Regions from separate parts of the Streptomyces sp. NPDC001796 genome, predicted to be linked through region 3. Evidence: riboswitches for the same ligand, from Rfam matches in the RefSeq annotation. Region 3 holds a riboswitch; each other region holds the start of a gene.
What was found. A riboswitch is a leader RNA that binds a small molecule or an ion and turns the genes downstream of it on or off. The one in region 3 is predicted to bind cyclic di-AMP.
Positions count from the first base shown of each region.

Region 1: it holds a riboswitch for cyclic di-AMP, as region 3 does, so the genes downstream of both, ACFYZE_RS14600 (NlpC/P60 family protein) here and ACFYZE_RS15610 (transglycosylase SLT domain-containing protein) in region 3, are expected to answer to the same signal.
Region 2: it holds a riboswitch for cyclic di-AMP, as region 3 does, so the genes downstream of both, ACFYZE_RS12640 (M23 family metallopeptidase) here and ACFYZE_RS15610 (transglycosylase SLT domain-containing protein) in region 3, are expected to answer to the same signal.
Region 4: it holds a riboswitch for cyclic di-AMP, as region 3 does, so the genes downstream of both, ACFYZE_RS24980 (transglycosylase family protein) here and ACFYZE_RS15610 (transglycosylase SLT domain-containing protein) in region 3, are expected to answer to the same signal.

Region 1 covers NZ_JBIAUC010000006.1:110,630-115,889, forward strand. Annotated here, with positions in the region: gene pcrA (DNA helicase PcrA) at 1-2,346, opposite strand, end outside; cyclic di-AMP (ydaO/yuaA leader) riboswitch at 2,598-2,767, shown strand; gene ACFYZE_RS14600 (NlpC/P60 family protein) at 2,775-3,941, shown strand; gene ACFYZE_RS14605 (tellurite resistance/C4-dicarboxylate transporter family protein) at 4,113-5,087, shown strand; gene ACFYZE_RS14610 (hypothetical protein) at 5,065-5,260, opposite strand, start outside.
Region 2 covers NZ_JBIAUC010000005.1:125,773-131,032, reverse strand. Annotated here, with positions in the region: gene ACFYZE_RS12655 (GNAT family N-acetyltransferase) at 1-134, opposite strand, end outside; gene ACFYZE_RS12650 (HPr family phosphocarrier protein) at 289-570, shown strand; gene ACFYZE_RS12645 (GntR family transcriptional regulator) at 889-1,584, opposite strand; gene ACFYZE_RS12640 (M23 family metallopeptidase) at 1,788-2,540, opposite strand; cyclic di-AMP (ydaO/yuaA leader) riboswitch at 2,553-2,703, opposite strand; gene ACFYZE_RS12635 (M16 family metallopeptidase) at 2,927-4,315, opposite strand; gene ACFYZE_RS12630 (M16 family metallopeptidase) at 4,312-5,260, opposite strand, start outside.
Region 3 covers NZ_JBIAUC010000006.1:309,478-314,737, reverse strand. Annotated here, with positions in the region: gene ACFYZE_RS15620 (FAD-dependent oxidoreductase) at 1-989, shown strand, start outside; gene ACFYZE_RS15615 (HAD family hydrolase) at 1,247-2,059, shown strand; gene ACFYZE_RS15610 (transglycosylase SLT domain-containing protein) at 2,110-2,625, opposite strand; cyclic di-AMP (ydaO/yuaA leader) riboswitch at 2,630-2,795, opposite strand; gene ACFYZE_RS15605 (polyprenyl synthetase family protein) at 3,741-4,751, shown strand; gene ACFYZE_RS15600 (outer membrane lipoprotein carrier protein LolA) at 5,066-5,260, shown strand, end outside.
Region 4 covers NZ_JBIAUC010000013.1:163,112-168,371, reverse strand. Annotated here, with positions in the region: gene eno (phosphopyruvate hydratase) at 1-1,047, opposite strand, end outside; gene ACFYZE_RS24980 (transglycosylase family protein) at 1,425-2,117, opposite strand; cyclic di-AMP (ydaO/yuaA leader) riboswitch at 2,122-2,287, opposite strand; gene ACFYZE_RS24975 (transglycosylase family protein) at 2,486-3,496, opposite strand; gene ACFYZE_RS24970 (cytochrome P450) at 3,679-4,980, opposite strand; gene ACFYZE_RS24965 (nucleoside triphosphate pyrophosphohydrolase) at 4,977-5,260, opposite strand, start outside.

The sequences.
Region 1 (5,260 bases), 200 kb from region 3:
CGGCCGCTCGGTCGCACCGCCCCGGCGCGTGGCGAACCCGGACGCGCCCGCCACCGAGGAGCGCGAACGAGACGACGACAGCGAGGCCGCCACCCCCGAGAGCGGCCCGGCGGGCGGCGCCGCGGAGGAGCCGCCCTTCCGCTTCCACTCCACATGCTGATCCGGGATCTCCTCCAGGAACCGCGAGGGCGGGTTGTACGACGGCTGGCCCCAGGCGCTGCGCATGGCCGACCGCGTCAGGTAGAGCCGCTCACGCGCACGCGTGATGCCGACGTACGCCAGGCGCCGCTCCTCCTCCAGTTCCTTCGTCTGCCCGAGCGCGCGCATGTGCGGGAAGACGCCGTCCTCCATGCCGGTGAGGAAGACCACCGGGAACTCCAGGCCCTTCGCGGTGTGCAGGGTCATCAGCGTGATGACGCCGTCGCCCTCTTCCTCGTCGGGGATCTGGTCGGAGTCGGCGACGAGTGCGACCTGCTCCAGGAAGTCGGCCAGGGTGCCGCCCGGAGCGGCAGCCCCCGCGGTCTCCGCTCCCTCGCCGCGCTCCTGTTCGAACTCCAGGGCCACGGCGGCGAGTTCCTGAAGGTTCTCGATCCGGGTCTCGTCCTGGGGGTCGGTCGAGGACTGCAACTCGGCGAGGTAGCCGGTGCGTTCGAGGACGGCCTCGAGGACCGTGGCCGGTCCGGCGCCCGACTCCACGATTGTGCGCAGCTCCTCCATCAGCACGTTGAACCGCTTGACCGCGTTCGTCGAGCGGGCCGCCATGCCGTAGGCCTCGTCCACGCGGCGCAGCGCCTGCGCGAAACTGATCTTCTCGCGCTGAGCGAGGGCGTCGATCATCGCCTCGGCGCGCTCGCCGATGCCCCGCTTGGGCACGTTCAGGATGCGCCGCAGCGGCACGGAGTCCTCCGGGTTCGCCAGCACCCGCAGGTAGGCGAGGACGTCCCGGACCTCCTTGCGCTCGTAGAAGCGGACGCCGCCGACGACCTTGTAGGGCAGGCCGACGCGGATGAAGACCTCTTCGAAGACACGGGACTGGGCGTTGGTGCGGTAGAAGACGGCGACGTCTCCGGCCTTGGCCTCGCCCGCGTCCGTGAGGCGGTCTATCTCGTCGGCGACGAACTGCGCCTCGTCGTGCTCGGTGTCGGCGACATAGCCGGTGATCCGGGCGCCGGCGCCCGCGTTGGTCCACAGGTTCTTCGGGCGGCGGGACTCGTTGCGCTCGATGACCGCGTTGGCGGCGGAGAGGATCGTCTGCGTGGAGCGGTAGTTCTGCTCCAGCAGGATCGTCGTGGCGTCCGGGTAGTCCTCCTCGAACTGGAGGATGTTGCGGATGGTCGCACCGCGGAAGGCGTAGATCGACTGGTCGGCGTCGCCGACGACACACAGTTCGGCGGGCGGGACGTCGTACTCGTTCGGCGGGACGTCCTCGTCGTGCGCCCGGGTGCCGACGAGTTCGCGTACCAGGGCGTACTGGGCGTGGTTGGTGTCCTGGTACTCGTCGACGAGGACGTGGCGGAAACGGCGGCGGTAGTGCTCGGCGACGTCCGGGAAGGCGCGCAGCAGATTCACCGTCGTCATGATCAGGTCGTCGAAGTCGAGCGCGTTCGCCTCGCGCAGGCGGGACTGGTAGAGCGCGTACGCCTGGGCGAGGGTCTTCTCGAAGCCGTCGGACGCCCGGGCGGCGAAGTCCTCCTCGTCGATCAGCTCGTTCTTCAGGTTGGAGATCTTGGCGCTGAAGGACTTGGGCGGGAAGCGCTTGGGGTCGAGGTCCAGGTCACGGCAGACGAGGGCCATCAGGCGCTTGCTGTCGGCGGCGTCGTAGATGGAGAAGGAGGACGTGAAGCCGAGCTTCTTGCTCTCCCGGCGCAGGATGCGGACACAGGCGCTGTGGAAGGTCATCACCCACATCGCGTTCGCGCGCGGGCCGACGAGCTGCTCGACGCGCTCCTTCATCTCGCCCGCGGCCTTGTTGGTGAAGGTGATCGCGAGAATCTGCCCGGGATGGACGCCCCGCTCGGCCAGCAGGTACGCGATGCGGTGGGTGAGCACGCGGGTCTTGCCGGAGCCGGCCCCGGCCACGATGAGCAGGGGGGAGCCGGCGTGCACGACGGCCGCGCGCTGGTTCTCGTTCAGCCCCTCCAGCAGCGCCTCCATGTCGACGGCCGGGCGGTGCGCGCCGTTGCGGTAGTACGCGTCCCTGTCCGGTGGCAGGTCGAACTTCCCGCCGAACAGATCGTCCGGAACCGGCTCCGGAGCGTGATGGTCCTCGGGCGGCGGGGGCTCCTCCTCGTGGGCCGGAGTGGCCTTGAGGTCCGCCAGGAAGCTGTCGTCAAAGAGGCTGCTCATCGCTCTCCGAGTCTAGGCCGCCCCACCGACAGCCCGCCGCCACCCCGGAAACTCCGCCTCGAAAGAGACCGCCCGGACCTTTGCCACCAGCAGGAACCAGCCGCTCACCCTGCGCGCCCGGAAAGCGCTCACACCACGAAAGTCACAAAAACGTATCGGGCATATCACGCATCAACCTTCACAGCAGCCACACCGGTTGGCTACCGTGCCGGGCGGGCCGTACGACCACCACCGGCGAACGTCGCCGGGCCGCGCGGCCTCCGCCGAGTCCGGTGCCCGATGGGCGACCGGAGCCGGGGACCCAACCGACCTTGGGGTGAATCGGCCAACCGCCCTGCGCGGCACGGCCGTAGGGCACACCTTCCGGAACCACCCGCCCGAACCCGGCAGCTAACTCGGTAGGCGGACTACGGAAGGAGACGCCTTTCATGGCGCCGCACCGCAAGGCGCGCCCCGCGGGCACGCGCATCGCCGGCATACGGACCCCCGCCCTGGCGACGGCCGCCCTCACCTCCGTGGCCCTGCTCTCGCAGACCGCCGACGCCGTGCCCTCCGCCGACGGCAGGCCGAGCGTGGAGGAGGTCGAGAAGAAGGTCGACGACCTCTACCGCCGCGCCGGGTCGGCCACCGAGCAGTACAACGCGGCCAAGGAGAAGACGGACCGGCAGCGGGGACGCGTCGCCGCGCTCCTGGACGACGTCGCGAGACGCACCCAGAAGCTCAACGAGGCGCGGGACCAGCTGGGTTCCTTCGCCGCGGCCCAGTACCGCACCGGGGAGGCGGCCCCCGACACGGCCACTTTCCTCCTGGCCGACACGCCGCAGGACTACTTCGACCAGACCCAGCTGATGAGCCGGCTCACCAGTCGTCAGAAGGAAGCGGTCGACGAGTACGTCACCGAGCAGGCCGCGACGATGAGCAAGCGGCGGGAGGCCACCGAGAGCCTGCGGTCGCTCACCGAGTCGCAGCTGAGGCTCCGGTCGGCCAAGGCGGACGTCCAGAGGAAGCTCGCCGCCGCGCGGGACCTGCTGTCCGAGCTGACCGCGCAGGAGAAGGCACGGCTCGCCGCGCTGGAGAAGAAGAAGCAGGAGGAGGCGCGGCGGCAGGCGCAGGAGCTGGCGCGGCAGCAGGCGGCACAGCAACAGTCGTCCCCCACGTCCCCCACGTCCCCCACCGCCACGACCGGCTCGCCGGGCTCCTCCACGGGCGCCGCGGACTCCACGGGCGCCTCGTACGCGACGGCAGCCGCCAAAGCGCTTACGTTCGCCCGCGCCCAGATCGGCAAGCCGTATGTGTGGGGCGCCACCGGGCCCGGCTCGTACGACTGCTCGGGTCTGACCCAGGCCGCCTGGAAGGCCGCCGGGGTGTCACTGCCGCGCACCACCTACGACCAGGTGAACGTGGGCACGACGGTCCCGCTCACCGACGCGCAACCCGGTGATCTGATCTTCTTCTACGACGACATCAGCCATGTCGGCCTCTACATCGGCAACGGCATGATGATCCACGCGCCGAAGCCGGGGGCGTACGTCCGCGAGGAGTCGGTCTACTACGGGGGCGCGTCGATCATCCACAGCGTGGTGCGCCCGGCCTGACTCCACGCTCGTCGAACACGTGCGCTTGGGAACGCTCGCCGTCCGGCACGCGCGCGTGGGGCCCGGCATGCGCGCGAGGGGGGGCGTCCGGCACGCGCGCGTGGGGTTGTTTTCCGTCGTCGCGCGCGTGCCCCGTACGCAACCCGTGTGCGCGTCCCTAGCATCGGGCGCATGTCAGGCACCTCCGCGCTGCGCACCTGGTGGGCGCCGCGTCCGCCCGCCACCGGGTCCGCCGTCATGGCGACCGGCATCCTGTCGTTCGGGCTGCACCTGACCGGCCAGCAGATCCTCTCCCGCCTCGCCCTGGTTCTGGCGGGTGCCGCCTGGCTGGGGCTCGCCGCCGACATCGCCCTGCAACTGCTGTGGGACCGGGAGCAGTGGCGGGCCAGGGCCGGCTCGCCGGCCGCGCTCACCATGGTGCCGGCGACCACCGTACTGGGCTCAGGAGTGTCCGCACTGAACGGGCAGCCGCTCGCCGAGGCGCTGCTCGCACTGGCCGTGGCGCTCTGGGCCTGCCTGATCCCGTTGACCGTGCCTGGCTGGGAGCGCCGGATGCCCGGCGCGGTGTTCCTCGGGTGTGTGGCGACGGAGGGGATCGCGGCGCTCGGGGCGGTGCTCGCGGCGGCCGTGGGGGTGGCGTGGCTCGCCCACACGGCGCTGGTGTTCTTCTGGCTCGGGCTGGTGTTCTACCTGATCGGGCTGGGTTGCTTCGACCCTCGGCAGGTGGTGACCGGGCCGGGCGACCACTGGATCTCGGGCGGCGCGCTCGCCCTCTCGGCGCTGGCCGGATCGCAGCTCATGAGCGCCGCGCGCAAGGGGCTCTACCTGTGGAACAACGACGACGGCGGTGTCCTGCGCGGTGTGACCGTCGCCCTCCTCGTCCTCGCCCTGGCCTGTTACGCCGTCCTCGCGGTGGCCGAGGTGGTGCGGCCCCGGTTCCGCTACGACGTCCGGCGCTGGTCGACCGTGTTCCCGATGGGGATGACGGCGGTGGCGGCGCTGTCCGTCGCGTCCTCCGTCGGCGTGCCGTGGCTGCGCGGCCTCGGCCGGGTACTGCTGTGGATCGCGGTGGCCGCCTGGCTCCTGGTCCTCACGGGAGCCGTCGCGTCCGCCGTGGACAGCGTCAGGTCCAGAGCACGGCGATGAAGATGTTCGCCAGGGTCGCGGCGCCGACGAGGCCGAAGAGGGGCTTCTCGACGGTCTCCTCGTCCCGCTTCACATAGACCAGGCCGAGGATGACGATCAGCAGGGCCAGCTTGATCCCGATCTTGATCGTGTCGACCGGGTGGTGGTCCGCCTGGTTGAGGCCGACCAGCGCC
Region 2 (5,260 bases), on a different contig from region 3:
TGCTCGTAGAAGCTGACGAGGCGCTCGGCGTCATCGACGGTGATGGGCCTGATGCGCGCGGTGCCGCCGTCGCGCAGCACCACGTCGGCTTCCCAGTGGGCGGGGTACTCGTGCCGGTCCGACGTGGTCTGCATGGGCCCCAGAGTAAGGCTCGCGTGCGCAGGCGGCGCGAGGCAGGCTGAGGGGACCGGTCCCGGCCCGCCGAGGACGGACGACGGCCTTCCGGGCACGCTTCACCTATGGAACACTGGTCTAGACAACCCTGATACACCTGAAGGGCAGCAACACATGGCTGAGCGCCGCGTCAACGTCGGCTGGGCCGAGGGTCTCCACGCCCGCCCCGCCTCCATCTTCGTCCGGGCAGCCACCGCCTCCGGCATCCCGGTGACGATCGCCAAGGCGGGCGGCACCCCCGTCAACGCCGCATCCATGCTGGCGGTTCTGGGCCTCGGCGCCCAGGGCGGCGAGGAGATCGTCCTGGCCTCCGACGCGGAGGGCGCGGACGCCGCGCTCGACCGCCTGGCCAAGCTGGTCGCCGAGGGCCTCGAGGAACTCCCCGAGACCGTCTGACCCTTCGGGCAGCAGCACCGTGCTTCAGCCGCGCCGCCGTCATGGCGGCGCGGCTTTTGCCATTCCGGGCAAGCTCCGCCGGAGAGGGGCGGAACCGGCGATGCCCGCGGTCCCGGCGCAGGCGACGGCGAGGAAGGGGCAGAACGGCGAGGAACGGCGCACGCAATAAAAACGGCGCACGTGTTTTTTCGTCACGACGAATAAAGCCGCACAGGACATGCCGAAACGACGCACGCCGAATTTACGGACGTACGCGGAAAACGGGCAGCCGAAAACAGGGCTCCAACCGAATATCCCTCTTTGTATACGGCGCCCGTGTTAATGCCGGAGCGCCGACATGTTTACGGGGTGTTGCGAAGTTCTCACGCGGTCCGCGCGGTCCGTCCCGCCGGGAAAGCGGAGCCGGTGCGCGGCCGTGGAGTGTTCCGTGTGCAGCGCCGTGATCGCCCGCGCCCGCTCGCTGTCCCCGCGCGCGACGGCGTCCACGATGCCGCCGTGCTCGGCCCAGGACTCCACGGGGCTGACCGGCGCATCGACCGCGTACATCCATGTGATCTTGTGCCGCAGCTGGGCGAGCGTCGAGGTCAGCGCGGGGCTCCCGCAGGCCTGTGCCAGCGTCTCGTGGAACCAGCCGCCCAGGGAGCGCAGATCATCGCTGTGGCCCCTCCTGGCCCGCTCCTGGCCCAACCGGACCAGGCCGCGCAGCACCTTGAGGTGGGCCTCGGTACGCCGCTGCGCGGCCCGCGCGGCCCCGAGCGGCTCCAGCAGCATCCGCATCTCCAGCAGGTCGGCGGCCTCCTGCTCGGTGGGTTCGGCCACGCACGCCCCCGCGTGCCGGCGGGTGACGACGAAGCCCTCGGCCTCCAGGGTGCGCAGCGCCTCGCGCACGGGGACGCGGGAGACGCCGTAGCGCCGCGCGAGGAGTTCCTCGGTGAGCCGGCTGCCGCGCTCGTAGACACCCGCGACGATGTCATCACGGATCGCCGTGCAGACCGAGTGCGCCGGAATACGCATGACCGACCTCCGTCTTAATCCCCGTGAAACGTACGCGATTGACGCGCGTTCAACCGACTCTATTGCAGTGGGCCGGAATTTCCGACGGCGGGCCGGAATCCAGGGATATTTTTTGGACAGACAACCGTTCGAAAGCCGACGACGGCCCCGGCTGATCAGCCGGGGCCGTCGGATGCGGGCGAGCCTGTCGCGGGCGCGGACCGTCAGACGTTCACGCCGTGCGAGCGCAGGTAGGCGACGGGGTCGATGTCCGAGCCGTACTCGGGAGTGGTGCGGGCCTCGAAGTGCAGGTGCGGCCCAGTGGTGTTGCCGGTGGCCCCGGAGAGGGCTATCTGCTGGCCCGGGACGACCCGCTGGCCCACGAAGACGCCGATGGACGACAGGTGGCCGTACTGGGTGTAGGTGCCGTCGTTCATCCTGATGACGATCTGGTTGCCGTACGCGCCGCCCCAGCCCGTCTGGACGACGGTGCCGGCGCCGACGGCGTGCACGGGCGTGCCCGTGGCGGCGTGGAAGTCGATGCCCGTGTGGGAGCCGGAGGACCACAGGGAGCCACCGGACTTGTAACCGGTGGAGACGTAGGAGTCGGAGATCGGCGGCACGAACATGTTGAGACGCCTGCGCTCGGCCTCGCGTGCGGCCCGCTCCTTGGCCTCGCGCTCCTGGCGGGCCTTCTCGGCGGCCTTCCTGCGCGCGGCCTCCTCGGCCTGCTTCTGTTCGGCGGCCTGCTTCTGTGCGGCGGCCTGTGCGTCGATCTTCTCGGCGACCGAGTCACCGAGGGTGACGGCCTGGATCAGCCCGGTCTGCTCGACGGGGGCGCCGGCGGCGAGGGCCGGGGCGGCCAGGGTGCCGATGACACCGGTGGTGGTGAGCGCGGCGACACCGACGGCGTTCGCAGTCGTACGCTTCACGCGGCTCGGGCGACGGTGCTTCCCGGTGGCGCAGGTGAACGCCATGAAGTGGCTGGTCCTTTCCTTCCCTCTCGCCTACCGGGTTAGCTGACGGGTTCGGAGCAGGAAGGTCTCCTACGGGCTCGCGCCCGATTCACCCCAGGGACTGTGGTTTTGGGTCCCCGGCTCCCCTGGCTCGCGCCGTACGGGGACTCGGCGATGACTGTCCGGTGCCGCGGGTGCGGCGCACTGCCTGACGGACAGCCCGAACGAAGCTAAGGGGACTGGCTTTCAATCAGCAAACGGAGAACGGGGTTTGTAGCGCATCCCACAGGGCAGAGAGGCAGCCTCTGTGGCAATACGGACAAACCCGCCAACGGGTGGGGCCCTGGTGACACGGAAAGTCACCAGGGCCCCGGGACAGCGCGGCGCACGCGCGCGTACGGTCCGCTCTACTCGGCGGCGACGACGCTCACTTCACCGATGCCGAGCGCCTCGACAGGCTCCTTGATCTGCGCGGCGTCGCCCACCAGCACGGTGACCAGACGGTCCACGGGGAAGGCGCTCACCACCGCCGCGGTGGCCTCCACCGTGCCCGTGGCGGCCAGCTGCTGATACAGCGTCGACTGGTAGTCGTCCGGCAGGTGCTGCTCGACCTGGTCGGCGAGCGTGCTCGCCACGGCCGCCGCCGTCTCGAACTTCAGCGGTGCCACCCCCACCAGGTTCTGTACGGCGACGTCGCGCTCGGCGTCCGTCAGGCCCTCGGCGGCCAGGGTGCGCAGCACCTTCCACAGGTCGTCGAGCGCCGGACCGGTGTTCGGCGTGTCGACGGAGCCGCTGATGGCGAGCATCGCGGCGCCCGTGCCGTCGGGCGCGGAGCGCAGCACCTGTCCGAAGGCCCGCACCCCGTAGGTGTAGCCCTTCTCCTCGCGCAGGACGCGGTCCAGGCGGGAGGTGAGGGTGCCACCGAGGCAGTACGTGCCGAGCACCTGGGCCGGCCACACGCGGTCGTGGCGGTCGGGCCCGACACGGCCGATGAGCAGCTGTGTCTGGACGGCGCCGGGACGGTCCACGATGATCACGCGGCCGGTGTCGTCGGCGCTCACCGGGGGCACCGGTCGCGGCTTGGAGGGCTCCCCCGTCCAGGCGCCGAGGGTGTCGCCCAGGAGCTCGTCCAGATCGATCCCGGTGAGGTCGCCGACCACGACCGCGGTGGACGTCGCGGGGCGCACGTACCGCTCGTAGAAGGCGCGGACGGCCGCGGCGTCGATGTTCTCGACCGTCTCCTCGGTGCCCTGGCGCGGGCGCGACATGCGCGAGGACGCCGGGAACAGCTCCTTGGAGAGCTCCTTGGCGGCGCGGCGCGCCGGGTTGGCCATCTCGTGCGGGATCTCGTCGAGGCGGTTGCGTACCAGGCGCTCCACCTCGCTGTCCGCGAACGCCGGCGACCTCAGTGCGTCGGCGAGCAGTCCGAGCGCCTTGGGGAGGCGGGAGACCGGAACCTCCAGGGAGAGGCGGACGCCGGGGTGGTCGGCGTGCGAGTCGAGGGTGGCGCCGCAGCGCTCCAGCTCGGCGGCGAACTCCTCGGCGGAGTGCTTGTCGGTGCCCTCGGAGAAGGCGCGCGCCATGATCGTGGCGACGCCGTCGAGGCCGGCCGGCTCGGCGTCCAGGGGAGCGTCGAGGAGCACCTCGACGGCGACGACCTGCTGGCCGGGGCGGTGGCAGCGCAGCACGGTCAGGCCGTTGTCGAGCGTGCCCCGCTCGGGCGCCGGGAAAGCCCAGGGCCGGGCCTCGCCGGGCTGGGGCTGCGGGTGGAACTCCATGGTCGCGAGCTCGCTCACTTCGCCGACTCCTCGGTCTCGTCGCTGGTCTCGGCTGCTTCCGGGGCCCCGGCCTCGGCCCCGACCGGTTCGTACACGAGCACCGCGCGGTTGTCGGGGCGCAGGCGGGCCTTGGCGACCTCCTGCACCTCCTCGGCGGTGACCTCGAGCACGCGCTTCACGGCGGTCAGGGCGAGCTGGGGGTCGCCGAACAGCACGGCGTACCGGCACAGTTCGTCGGCACGGCCCGCGACCGTGCCGAGCCGGTCCAGCCACTCGCGCTCCAACTGGGCCTGGGCGCGCTCCATTTCCTCGGCCGTCGGGCCCCGCTCGGCGAACCGGGCGAGCTCCTCGTCGATGGCGGCCTCGATGACGGGCACCTCGACGTCGCCGGAGGTCTTCACGTCCAGCCATCCGAGCGAAGGCGCTCCGGCGAGCCGCAGCAGGCCGAACCCGGCGGCGACGGCGGTGCGGTCACGGCGCACGAGCCGGTTGTACAGGCGGGAGGACTCGCCGCCGCCGAGGATCGTGAGCGCCAGGTCGGCCGCGTCGCACGCGCGCGTACCGTCGTGCGGCAGCCGGTAGGCGGCCATCAGGGCACGCGCCGGAACCTCCTCCTCGACGACCTCGCGCAGCTGCTCGCCGATGATCTCGGGCAGCGAGCCGTCGCGCGGCTGGGGCTTGCCGTCGTGGGACGGGATGGACCCGAAGTACTTCTCGATCCAGGCCAGGGTCTGCTGGGGGTCGATGTCGCCGACGACGGACAGCACCGCGTTGTTCGGCGCGTAGTAGGTGCGGAAGAACGCGCGTGCGTCCTCCAGGGTGGCCGCGTCCAGGTCGGCCATCGACCCGATCGGCGTGTGGTGGTAGGGGTGGCCCTCCGGGTAGGCGAGGGCGGTCAGCCTCTCGAAGGCGGTGCCGTAGGGGACGTTGTCGTAGCGCTGGCGGCGCTCGTTCTTCACGACG
Region 3 (5,260 bases):
CGGCGGGCATCCGCCGGCTGGTGACGGACGAGGACATCATCCCGGTCGAGACGTTCACCGCGTACGGGGAGTGGTTCCAGCAGAAGCTGGTGCCCGAGCTGGAGCGGGTCCGGGTGGTCTCCGTGGACCGCCGCAAGGGCGGTGGCTTCGATCTCAAGCTGGACTCGGGCGAGTTGTTCACCGCCCGGGCGGTCGTGGTGGCGACCGGCCTGTCGGGACTCGCCCACCTCCCGCCGGAGCTGGCCGCCGCGGCAGCCGACGGCCCCACGCCCACCGGTCCTGTCTCGCACAGCTCCCAGCACCATGACCTCAGCAGGTTCTCCGGCAAGGAGCTGCTGGTCGTCGGCGCCGGCCAGTCCGCGCTGGAGACGGCGGCGCTGGCGGCCGAGGCGGGCGCACGGGTGCGCGTCGTGGCGCGCGGGCAGGGCAGGGTCGCCTTCGGCGCGCCCCCGTGGGACCAGCCGAAGCTGCGCCCCGAGTCGCCCTTCGGCCGTGCCTGGTCCCTGTGGGCGCTGAGCTACTACCCCCACCCCTACCGCTTCCTGCCCGCCCGGACCCGCCACTACCTGGTGCGCCGCGTCCTCGGCCCGCTCGGCGCGTGGTGGCTGCGCGACCGCTTCCAGGAGAACGTGCAGGTGCGTGAGGTCGTCGGCATCCTCAGCGCGTCCGTGGCGGACGGCCGCCCGGCCCTGACGGTCCGGACCCACACGGGCCGCACCGAGGAGATGACCGCGGACCACGTCATCGCCGCGACCGGCTACCGCGTGGACATCTCCGCGATGGACTTCCTGGGCCATGAGCTGCGCACACGCCTGGCGGTGAGCCGGGGCGCCCCCCGGCTCGGCGCCGGCTACGTGTCCTCGGTCCCGGGCCTGTACTTCACGGGCCTGCCGGCGGCGGCCTCCTACGGACCGGTGATGCGGTTCGTCTGTGGCACGGAGTTCGCGTCGCCGCGCCTGGCGAAGCACCTGGCGACGGCCCACGGCTGACCCCGGCCGGCCACCGGACCACCGCGTGGCCCTTCCCCCTCGGAAGGGCCACAGGGCCACAGGGCCACGATTGCAGAGCCGGATGCCGACGGGTTCTCCGGAGGGGCCCCGGATGCCGACGGGTTCTCGGCAGAAGGGCCGGAGGCCGGCCGGGGTCAGCCGTACGTCAGTCGCAGGTCGGCCGGTTCACGACGGGTGGCCGGACGTCGGCTGGTCCGTGGTGAGTCGTGGGGGTGTTCCATCCGTATTCTCTGATCATGGCCGCACCCCTCGCATATTCACTCATCGCCACTGACCTGGACGGGACGCTGCTGCGCGGCGACGACACGCTCTCCGACCGGTCGAGGGACGCGCTGGCGCGGGCCGCCGCGGCCGGCGCGCAGCACCTCGTGGTGACGGGGCGTCCTGCCCCCAGGGTGCGGCCGCTGCTCGACGACCTGGGCGGCAGGGGGCTCGCGGTGTGCGGACAGGGCGCGCAGGTGTACGACGCCGGCGCGGACCGGTTGCTGTTTTCCGTCACCCTGGACCGGGAGTTGGCCGAGACCGCGCTCGGCAAGATCGAGGCAGAGGTGGGGCAGGTGTATGCGGCCGTCGACCAGGACGGCGTGGACGGGCTCACCCTCATCGAACCCGGATACCGCATGCCGCACCCCACGCTGCCCGCGGTGCGGGTCCAACGGCGCGACGACCTGTGGTGCGCGCCCATCAGCAAGGTGCTGCTGCGCCATCACGCCCTGACCGACGACGAGTTGGCGACGGCGGCGCGCAGCGCGGTCGGTTCGCTGGCGACGGTCACCATGTCCGGGCCCGGCACGGTCGAACTCCAGCCATGCGGTATCACCAAGGCGACGGGGCTGGCGCTCGCCGCCGAGTACCTGGGTCTGGGGCCGTCCCGGACCATCGCGTTCGGCGACATGCCGAACGACATCCCGATGTTCGACTGGGCCGCGCGCGGCGTCGCCATGGCGAACGCCCACCCCGAACTCAAGGCGGTCGCCGACGAGATCACGGAGTCGAACGAGGACGACGGCATCGCCGTCGTCCTCGAAAGACTCTTCAGGGGCCGCTAGACCTCGGCTTCAGCCTTCGGCCTCAGCCTCGGTACGCGCGGCGCACAGCGTCAGTACGCGCTGTGGACGTTGTCGATGGAGCCGTACCGGTGGGCTGCGTAGTTGCACGCGGCCGTGATGTTCGCCACCGGGTCGTAGATGTTCCAGGACGTGCCCGGCACGTGGTACGCGCGGAAGGTCGGGTCGATGACCTGGAGGAGGCCCTTGGACGGGATGCCCATCCGGGCGTTGGAATCCCAGAGGTTGATGGCGGACGGGTTGCCCGACGACTCACGCATCACGTTGCGGTAGATGCCGTAGTAGGAGCCGGGGATCCGGTGCTGCCGCATGACGACCAGCGACTGACGGATCCAGCTGTCGAGGTTTCCGGCGCGCGTCGTCATGGTCTTGGCGGCGGCGGTCGTGGTCGTCGTGGAGGCGGGGGTCGCGGCGGAAGCGCTGGTGGCGCCCAGGACCGGAAGGGCCAGAACGGCGGCACCCGTCCCCGCGACAGCGAGGGCACGGGTGAGGCGCGCGGCCTTGGAGCGGCGGTCCCGACGGCGTGCGGGCAGGGCGAAAGCGGGCATGTCGTAGTCCTCTCCGGCGCCTGCGAGGTGAGCTGTCGGGTTCGGGCGGGGAGGTGCCCGGCCTTGTCCTCGGTGCCGAGGAATCGGCTTCACCCCAAGCCGTTCCGGCGCTGTGTCCGGTCCGGCGACTTACCTGGGTCCCCCGCTCCTGCCGTTGGTGGTGGATGGGCTCGCGAGCGGCGGCAGGATTCGGCGGTCCGCTCGGATCGATTGGGAAGGTATGCGAGAGCACATGTCGGGAACAAGACTGGAAGTCACACTCCGAGGTAAATGACCTTGAAATGCGGGAATAAGGGATGTGATCCATTTCGTTGAGGAAGGTTAAACTTGGCATAAGTAAATGGGAAGTTGAGATTCCGGATGCCCCGCCTTGCTCTGTGGTGGCGTGACCTAATTCACTCGCACTTTTCTTGATCGCCACCCGTAATTCGGGGCCCTGAAGCGGCAATTCGGACAAAAGGTTCGGCGATCGCCTGTGAGTGGCGGTTTTTATGGGGCTCAAAATGGGCAATTCGGACATGCTCCGGATCTGCGGGAATCCTCATCCCGGATCGAAACGCGTGACCGACGTCACTCGCTATGCCGTAGAGAGGCATGGAGAGCCATGGAGGGCCGTAGGGAGCCGTAAAGGGCCGGGCCGTATAGAGCCGTACGGATCTGTACGCGCGCGTGCCTCGGGGTGCCGGGCGTCCCCGTCGGGACCGGACGTGGGCCCGGCCGGGTGATGGCGCCGAGCGGGGCGGCCGGGGGCCGTGTGGTCCTGCGGAGGCCTTCGGGGGTTGCGGGGCTGCTCCGGAAGCGGGATGCGAGGGGCGCTTCCGGGGGCCGGAGCGCGTCGCCGGCCCCCGGGCGGGGGAGCTTTCCGCTATGTCGCTCCAAACCCGCTCGTATCACCTGATCAAGAACATGCCTCTCGTGATCCGATACGGCCCGGCCTGGAACAGCGGGCACTCGTGGTGATCGAAACCTGACCGGATACGCTGACTTGAGTGATGGCGGCGACAGATCGACAAACTCGGTGAGCCGAGTCGGCCTGACGACGTCATCGATCAAGTGACCGACCTCGATACCGACCGTGTGATCGTCAGCAGACGTCAGCAGACAGGAGACCTCACGTGACCGTCGTCGGGCCGTTCGGGCTGAGCGTGCGGGACCAGGCTCTGGAAGCCGATGTCCAGGCCGGATTGGCCGCTGTCGAGGAAGGGCTGCTCGACGCCACGAAGAGCGAGGTGCCCTTCATCACCGAGGCCGCGCAGCATCTCGTGCGGGCGGGCGGGAAGCGGTTCCGGCCGCTGCTCGTCATGCTCGCGGCACAGTTCGGTGACCCGTACGCGCCGGGGGTCGTCCCCTCGGCCGTGGTCGTGGAGCTCACCCACCTCGCCACGCTGTACCACGACGACGTGATGGACGAGGCCGAGGTGCGGCGCGGGGTGGCCAGCGCGAACAGCCGCTGGGGCAACTCGGTGGCGGTCCTCACCGGTGACTTCCTGTTCGCCCGCGCGTCCCACATCCTGGCCGACCTCGGCCCGGAGGCGGTCCGTATCCAGGCGGAGGCGTTCGAACGGCTCGTCACCGGCCAGATCCTGGAGACGGCGGGCCCGCGGGACGGCCGTGACCCGGTGGAGCACTACCTCGACGTCCTCGCCGGCAAGACGGGCTCCCTGGTGGCGGTGGCGTGCCGCTTCGGCGCGATGATGTCGGGCGCCGACGAGACGGTCGTGGACGTGCTGACGCAGTACGGTGAGCGTCTCGGCGTGGCGTTCCAGCTGGCCGACGACGTCCTGGACATCGCCTCCGACTCCCAGGAGTCCGGCAAGACGCCGGGGACGGACCTGCGCGAGGGCATCGCGACCCTCCCGGTCCTGCGCCTGCGCGAGCGCGCCCAGCGGCACGGGCTGCCGGAGGACGTCGCCCTGTGCGAGCTGCTGGACTCCGACCTCACGGACGACGCCCGCCACGCCGACGCCCTCGCCCGGCTCCGGGCCCATCCGGCTCTCGAGCAGGCCCGCCGCGACGCCGTCCGCTACGCGCAGGACGCCCGCTCGGCCCTGGCCCCGCTCCCGGACTGCGGCGCGAAGGCGGCCCTGACGGAGATGTGCGACGCGGTGGTGCACCGGGCAGGGTGACGCGCCACGCGCCCCACTGAGCCCCGCGCCTGACGTGCGCCACGTCACACGCCTCTCGGCCCGCCCTGACGACCCCTACGGGTGAGGCACCGTGCCCCGCCCGTCATGTCATACCCCAGAAGTACGCGGAGTTGGCCCCGCGGTCTGACGCTTCCCTCCCGGTGATTTGGTCATATGGAGGGGACCCCCTCACCGGAGTCCGGGTGAGAATGGCGGCGTAGGGGGTGGGGGCACCTCCCTGCTCGAGCGAAGTCGAGAGCTTGGGGAGAGTGCACAGACAACAGGCCGCCGCCGACGACGGAGGTAAGGCACACATGGCACCGTACGAATCCGACGACAGCACACCCGCCCGGGAGGTCGAGGACGTACGCGACGGGCGGCGCAGGGCCGCTCGGTACGTCGTCCCGGTCACGGTCGTGGGCGTGGCGGCGGCGACCATCGGGCTCGTCCCGGCGTTCGCCGGTTCCGGGGACCCCGACCTGCCGAAGATCAGCGCGCAGCAGCTCATC
Region 4 (5,260 bases), on a different contig from region 3:
GTCCAGGGTCTCGGTCAGCGAGCCGATCTGGTTGACCTTGACCAGCAGGGCGTTGGCCGCGCCCTCCTCGATGCCGCGGGCGAGGCGCTCGGGGTTGGTGACGAACAGGTCGTCGCCGACCAGCTGGACCTTGTCGCCGAGCTTGTCGGTGATGACCTTCCAGCCGGCCCAGTCGTCCTCGAACAGCGGGTCCTCGATGGAGACGAGCGGGTAGGCCGCGACGAGCTCCTCGTAGTACTCCGTCATCTCGGCGGCGGAGCGCTCCTTGCCCTCGAAGAGGTACTTGCCGTCCTTGTAGAACTCGGAGGCGGCGACGTCGAGCGCGAGGGCGATCTGCTGGCCGGGGGCGTAGCCGGCCTCCTTGATGGCCTCCAGGATGAGGTCGAGGGCCTCACGGTTGGAGCCGAGGTTCGGGGCGAAGCCGCCCTCGTCGCCGAGGCCGGTGGCGAGGCCCTTGCTCTTCAGGACCTTCTTCAGCGTGTGGTAGACCTCGGTGCCCCAGCGCAGCGCCTCGGAGAAGGACTCCGCGCCGATCGGGGCGATCATGAACTCCTGGATGTCCACGTTGGAGTCGGCGTGCGAGCCGCCGTTGAGGATGTTCATCATCGGCACCGGCAGCAGGTGCGCGTTCGGGCCGCCCAGGTAGCGGAACAGGGGCAGGTCGCTGGCCTCGGAGGCGGCGTGGGCGACGGCGAGGGAGACGCCGAGGATCGCGTTGGCGCCGAGGGAGCCCTTGTTGTCGGTGGCGTCCAGGTCCATCATCGCCTGGTCGATCAGGCGCTGCTCGGTGGCGTCGTAGCCGACCAGCTCCGGGCCGATCTGCTCGATGACGGCGAGAACGGCCTTCTCGACGCCCTTGCCCTGGTAGCGGTTGGGGTCACCGTCGCGGAGCTCGATGGCCTCGAAGGCGCCGGTGGAGGCGCCGGACGGAACGGCGGCACGACCCGTGCTGCCGTCGTCGAGGCCGACCTCGACCTCGACCGTGGGGTTGCCTCGGGAGTCCAGGATTTCCCGGGCTACGACGACGTCGATGGACGGCACGAGCATCTCCTTCTTGGATGTGACGCTGGAAGTGCGGGGCTGTCTGCCTTGCGGCTGTGCCTTGCGACTAGAGCCTAACCGCCCCGGGCTGTCGGCCGACCTACCGACCGTCCCGTGGACAGGGTGACGGTACACATTGTTCCCGTTCGGAACAAAGGGCGGGGGAAAGGTCCGGTGAAATCCGTGCGGCCGGACGGCGAACGGGCCGGACAGCGAACGGGCCGGACAACGGCGAGGCGGACAGCAAAAGCCCCGCTCCGGCGCGTACGGGGGAACACGCGCCGGAGCGGGGAGCCCGTGGGGACGGGGGGTGGGCCCTCACGTGACCCCCACGGTGGGGGTCACGCCTGGCAGGGGCCTGTGGCCCGGCTACCGGGTGGCTGTCACTTCAGGTGCAGCTGCTGGCCCGGGTAGATCAGGTCGGCGTCCTGGATGATGTCCTTGTTCAGGTCGAAGAGCTTCTTCCAGCCGCCCTGGACGTGGTGGCTCGCGGCGATCGAGCTGAGGGTGTCGCCCTTGACCACCTTGTACTCGCCGTCGCCCTTCTTGACCTTCTGACCGGTCGGGGTGGTGACCGTCTTCTTCGGGGCCGTGCGCTGCACGGAGCGGTTGGCCGCCTGCTGCTCGGTCGAGCGAGTGGTGGTGCTCTTCGGGGCGCTCTTGGCACCGCTCGACGAGCCGGTGGCCGCGGCGCCGTTGTACGTGGCGTTGGTCAGGCCCTTGCCGCACACCGGCCAGGCGCCCTTGCCCTGGCCCGCGAGGACCTTCTCGGCGACGGCTATCTGCTGGCCCTTGGTGGCCAGGTCGGCGCGGGAGGCGTAGGCGGTGCCGCCGTACGCGGCCCAGGTGGAGTTCGTGAACTGCAGACCGCCGTAGAAGCCGTTGCCGGTGTTGATGTGCCAGTTGCCGCCGGACTCGCACTGGGCGACGGCGTCCCACTGGGCGGCGGTGGCCGCGGAGGCGTTTCCGGCCGCGAGGAGCGGGCCGGCGATGGCAGCGCCGGCGACACCGGCGAGCGCGATGGCACGGGTGGCCTTGGACGGGCGGCGGTGCTTGCCGTTGCCGGAACACAGCATGGTTCGTTCCCCTCACCGACGCCTGCGAGGTGAGCTGTCGGGTTCGGGCCGGTTGAGTTGCCCGGCCGTGCCCTTGCGGGACACGGCTTCACCCCGAGCCGCTTCCGGTCAACTCCCGGACGCGGCGCCTACCTTGGGTCCCCCGCTCCTGCCTACGGCGCTTGACGCGACGACTGTTCCCGTACGGCCGCTGGCAGGATTCGGCGTTGCGACCGCAGGGGCTCGCTGTGGCGAGCGATCACGACCGTAAGCAGTCGATCGCCGGAATTTCAAAGACGATCAGGGCTTATGAGACTCATATCTCACTTTCCCTAAACGGGACATTCAGCGCGAAATAGGTCGTGAACTTCCGCCACGCAAGGGGCAGTTCAGGACGAGCCGCCGGCCGGGTCGGCGTCGAGCGCAAGGCTCTGACCGGGAAGGATGAGGTTCGGGTCGGCACCGACCGTCCGCTTGTTCGCCTCGTACAGCGCCGTCCATCCACCGCTGAGTTCAAGGGAGTCGGCGATGGACGACAGATTGTCCCCGGGGCGGACGGTGTACGAGCCGTCGACGGCGTCGCGCGCGTCCGCGGTGCCGCGTGAGGCGTGCCGGCCGGAGGCGTCCGACGTACGGCCGTCCGCGACGCTCTCGTCGGCACTGTCGCCGCGATGGCGACCGGCGCTCGAGGTCTCGGCCGAACTCGCCCCGGATGAGGCGTCGTTCTGTGCCGACTCGTCCGGGTCATCGCTCTTCGTCGTGGCCGTCGGCGCACTGCCGGACCCCTGTGCGCTCTTGGCGGCGTCGGCGGTCGACGCCTCGGACGAGGACGAGGACGAGGAGGGCGAAGGGGACGAAGAGGATGAAGAAGGCGACGGAGTGGTCGACGCAGACGATCCGGACGAGTCGGACAGACCGGAGTCAAGTCCGGCCCCGAGACCGGAGTCGAGGCCGGAGTCGGAGGACGATCCGCCGCCGGACGCCGAGTCCCCGGCGACACCCGTGTCGACGCCGGCGGAGCCGGAGTCCTTGCTCAGACCGTTCAGCAGGCCGCAGGTGCCCCAGACCCCGACGCCCCGGGCCGCCAGGACCTTCTCGGCGACCGCGATCTGCTGCGAGCGGCTCGCCTGGTCGGGGCTCGGCGCATAGTCGAGACCCCCGTACTTGTCCCACTCGTCCTGCGTCAACTGCAGCCCGCCGTAGCGGCCGTTGCCGGTGTCCGCGCTCCATGAGCCACCGCTGACGCACTCCGCGACCTGGTCCCAGGTGGTGCCGGTGGCCGCGCTCGCACCGGTGGCGCCGAGCAGCGGGATCGCGATCGCTGATCCGGTCACCCCTGCCGCGACGAGGAGAGCCGGAGCCTGACGGGGGCGACGGTGACGACCGTTCCCGGAGAGCATGCGGTTGCCTTTCACACGACAGCATCGAACGACGCGACGGCCGTGGCGTGCGGACCGCCGCGTTGCTGCGTGAACGTATCGGCACTAGATCGCTTGTCACAAGTTAATGCAGCGTAGATCACGTGAAGATCACAGAGGTGAGATCCTGTCACCTTCTTGTGACCATCGGCGTGTTCGTCGTGTCATGTCCGGATGTCGGCGGGAGCTTCGTGACCTTTCTCCGGTACCGGTGTGAACGCCACGGGCAGCGTGCGCAGGCCCCGCATGATGAGTCCGCCGCGCCATCGCAGGTCGGACGGGTCGACCGCGAGCCGCAGGTCGGGCAGGCGGGTCAGGAGCGTGGCGAGCGCCGTCTGTCCCTCCAGGCGGGCCAGGGGAGCGCCCAGGCAGTAGTGGATGCCGTGCCCGTACCCGAGGTGCTGGTTGTCGCGGCGGGAGAGGTCGAGGACGTCCGGGTCGGCGAAGCGCGCCGGATCCCGGTCCGCGGCGGCCAGGACCACCAGGACGGGGTCGCCGGGGGCGATGTCCTGCCCGCCGATGGTGAGCGGCCGCGTGGCGAACCGCCAGGTGGCCAGCTCCACCGGACCGTCGTAGCGCAGCAGCTCCTCGACGCCGGTCTCGAGCAGGTCGCGTTCCCCGGCGGCGAGCGACCGCTGCAGACGGGCCCGCTGCCCGGGGTGCCCGAGGAGCGCGAACGTGCCGTTCCCGATGAGGTTGACGGTGGTCTCGAACCCGGCGAAGAGCAGGATGAAGGCCATCGCGGCGGCCTCGTTCTCGGTGAGGTGCTCGCCGTGGTCGGAGGCGCGGATGAGCCCGGAGATGAGGTCCTCGCCGGGGCCGGGCTCGGCGGGCAGCGCCTGGCGCTTGCGGTGGATGAGGTCGGCGAGGTAGCCGCGCATCCTCTTCACCGACCGCGCGACGCCGCCTCGCGGTCCGCCCCCGTGCCGGATCATCATCCCGGCCCAGTCCCGGAAGTCGTCCTGGTCCTCGCGCGGGACGCCGAGCATGTCGCAGATGGCGTAGATGGGGAGCGGGAAGGCGAACTCGTGGATGAGGTCGGCCTCTCCCCTGCCCGCGAACCGGTCGATGAGATGGTCGGTCAGTTCCTGCACCCGCGGCGCGAACTCCGCGACACGCCGGGGCGTGAAGGCCTTGGAGACGAGCCGGCGCAGCCGGGTGTGGTCCGGCGGGTCGATGTTGAGCAGATGCGTCATCAGCTCGGCCTTGCGCTCGCCGGGGATGCCGGTCTTGCCCTTGGCGTGCGCGGGCTCGTCGTGGTGCGCCGGGTTCTTGCTCAGCCGTTGGTCGGCGAGGGCCTGCTTGGCATCCGCGTACCGGGTGACCAGCCAGGCCTCGACACCGCTCGGCAGCCTCGTCCGGTGCACGGGGGCGTGCTCGCGGAGCCAGGCGTAGGCGGGGTACGGGTCGGCTGCGAACTCCCAGGTGAACAGTTCGGGGGCGGGGGAGGCGGTCTGGCCGTTCACTGCTCCGAGCCCCCGCTCTCCACCTCCCGGATCGCGTCCCGGTACGCGCGTGCCGCCGCGCGCAGGGCCGCCTCCGGGTCCACGCCCTCCGCCTCCGCGCGCGCGGCCAGCGCCAGCAGCTCGTAGCCGATGCCGTCGCCCTGCGGGAGCGGGACGTCGAGGCCCGCCGTGCGGACCCGGGAGTGCAGCTTCGCGGCGAGGGCGAGGCCCGGCTGGCCGAGCGGGATGCCCTCCGTCACCGACGTGCGCCGCTTCTCGACCGCCTTGGTCCTCAGCCAGT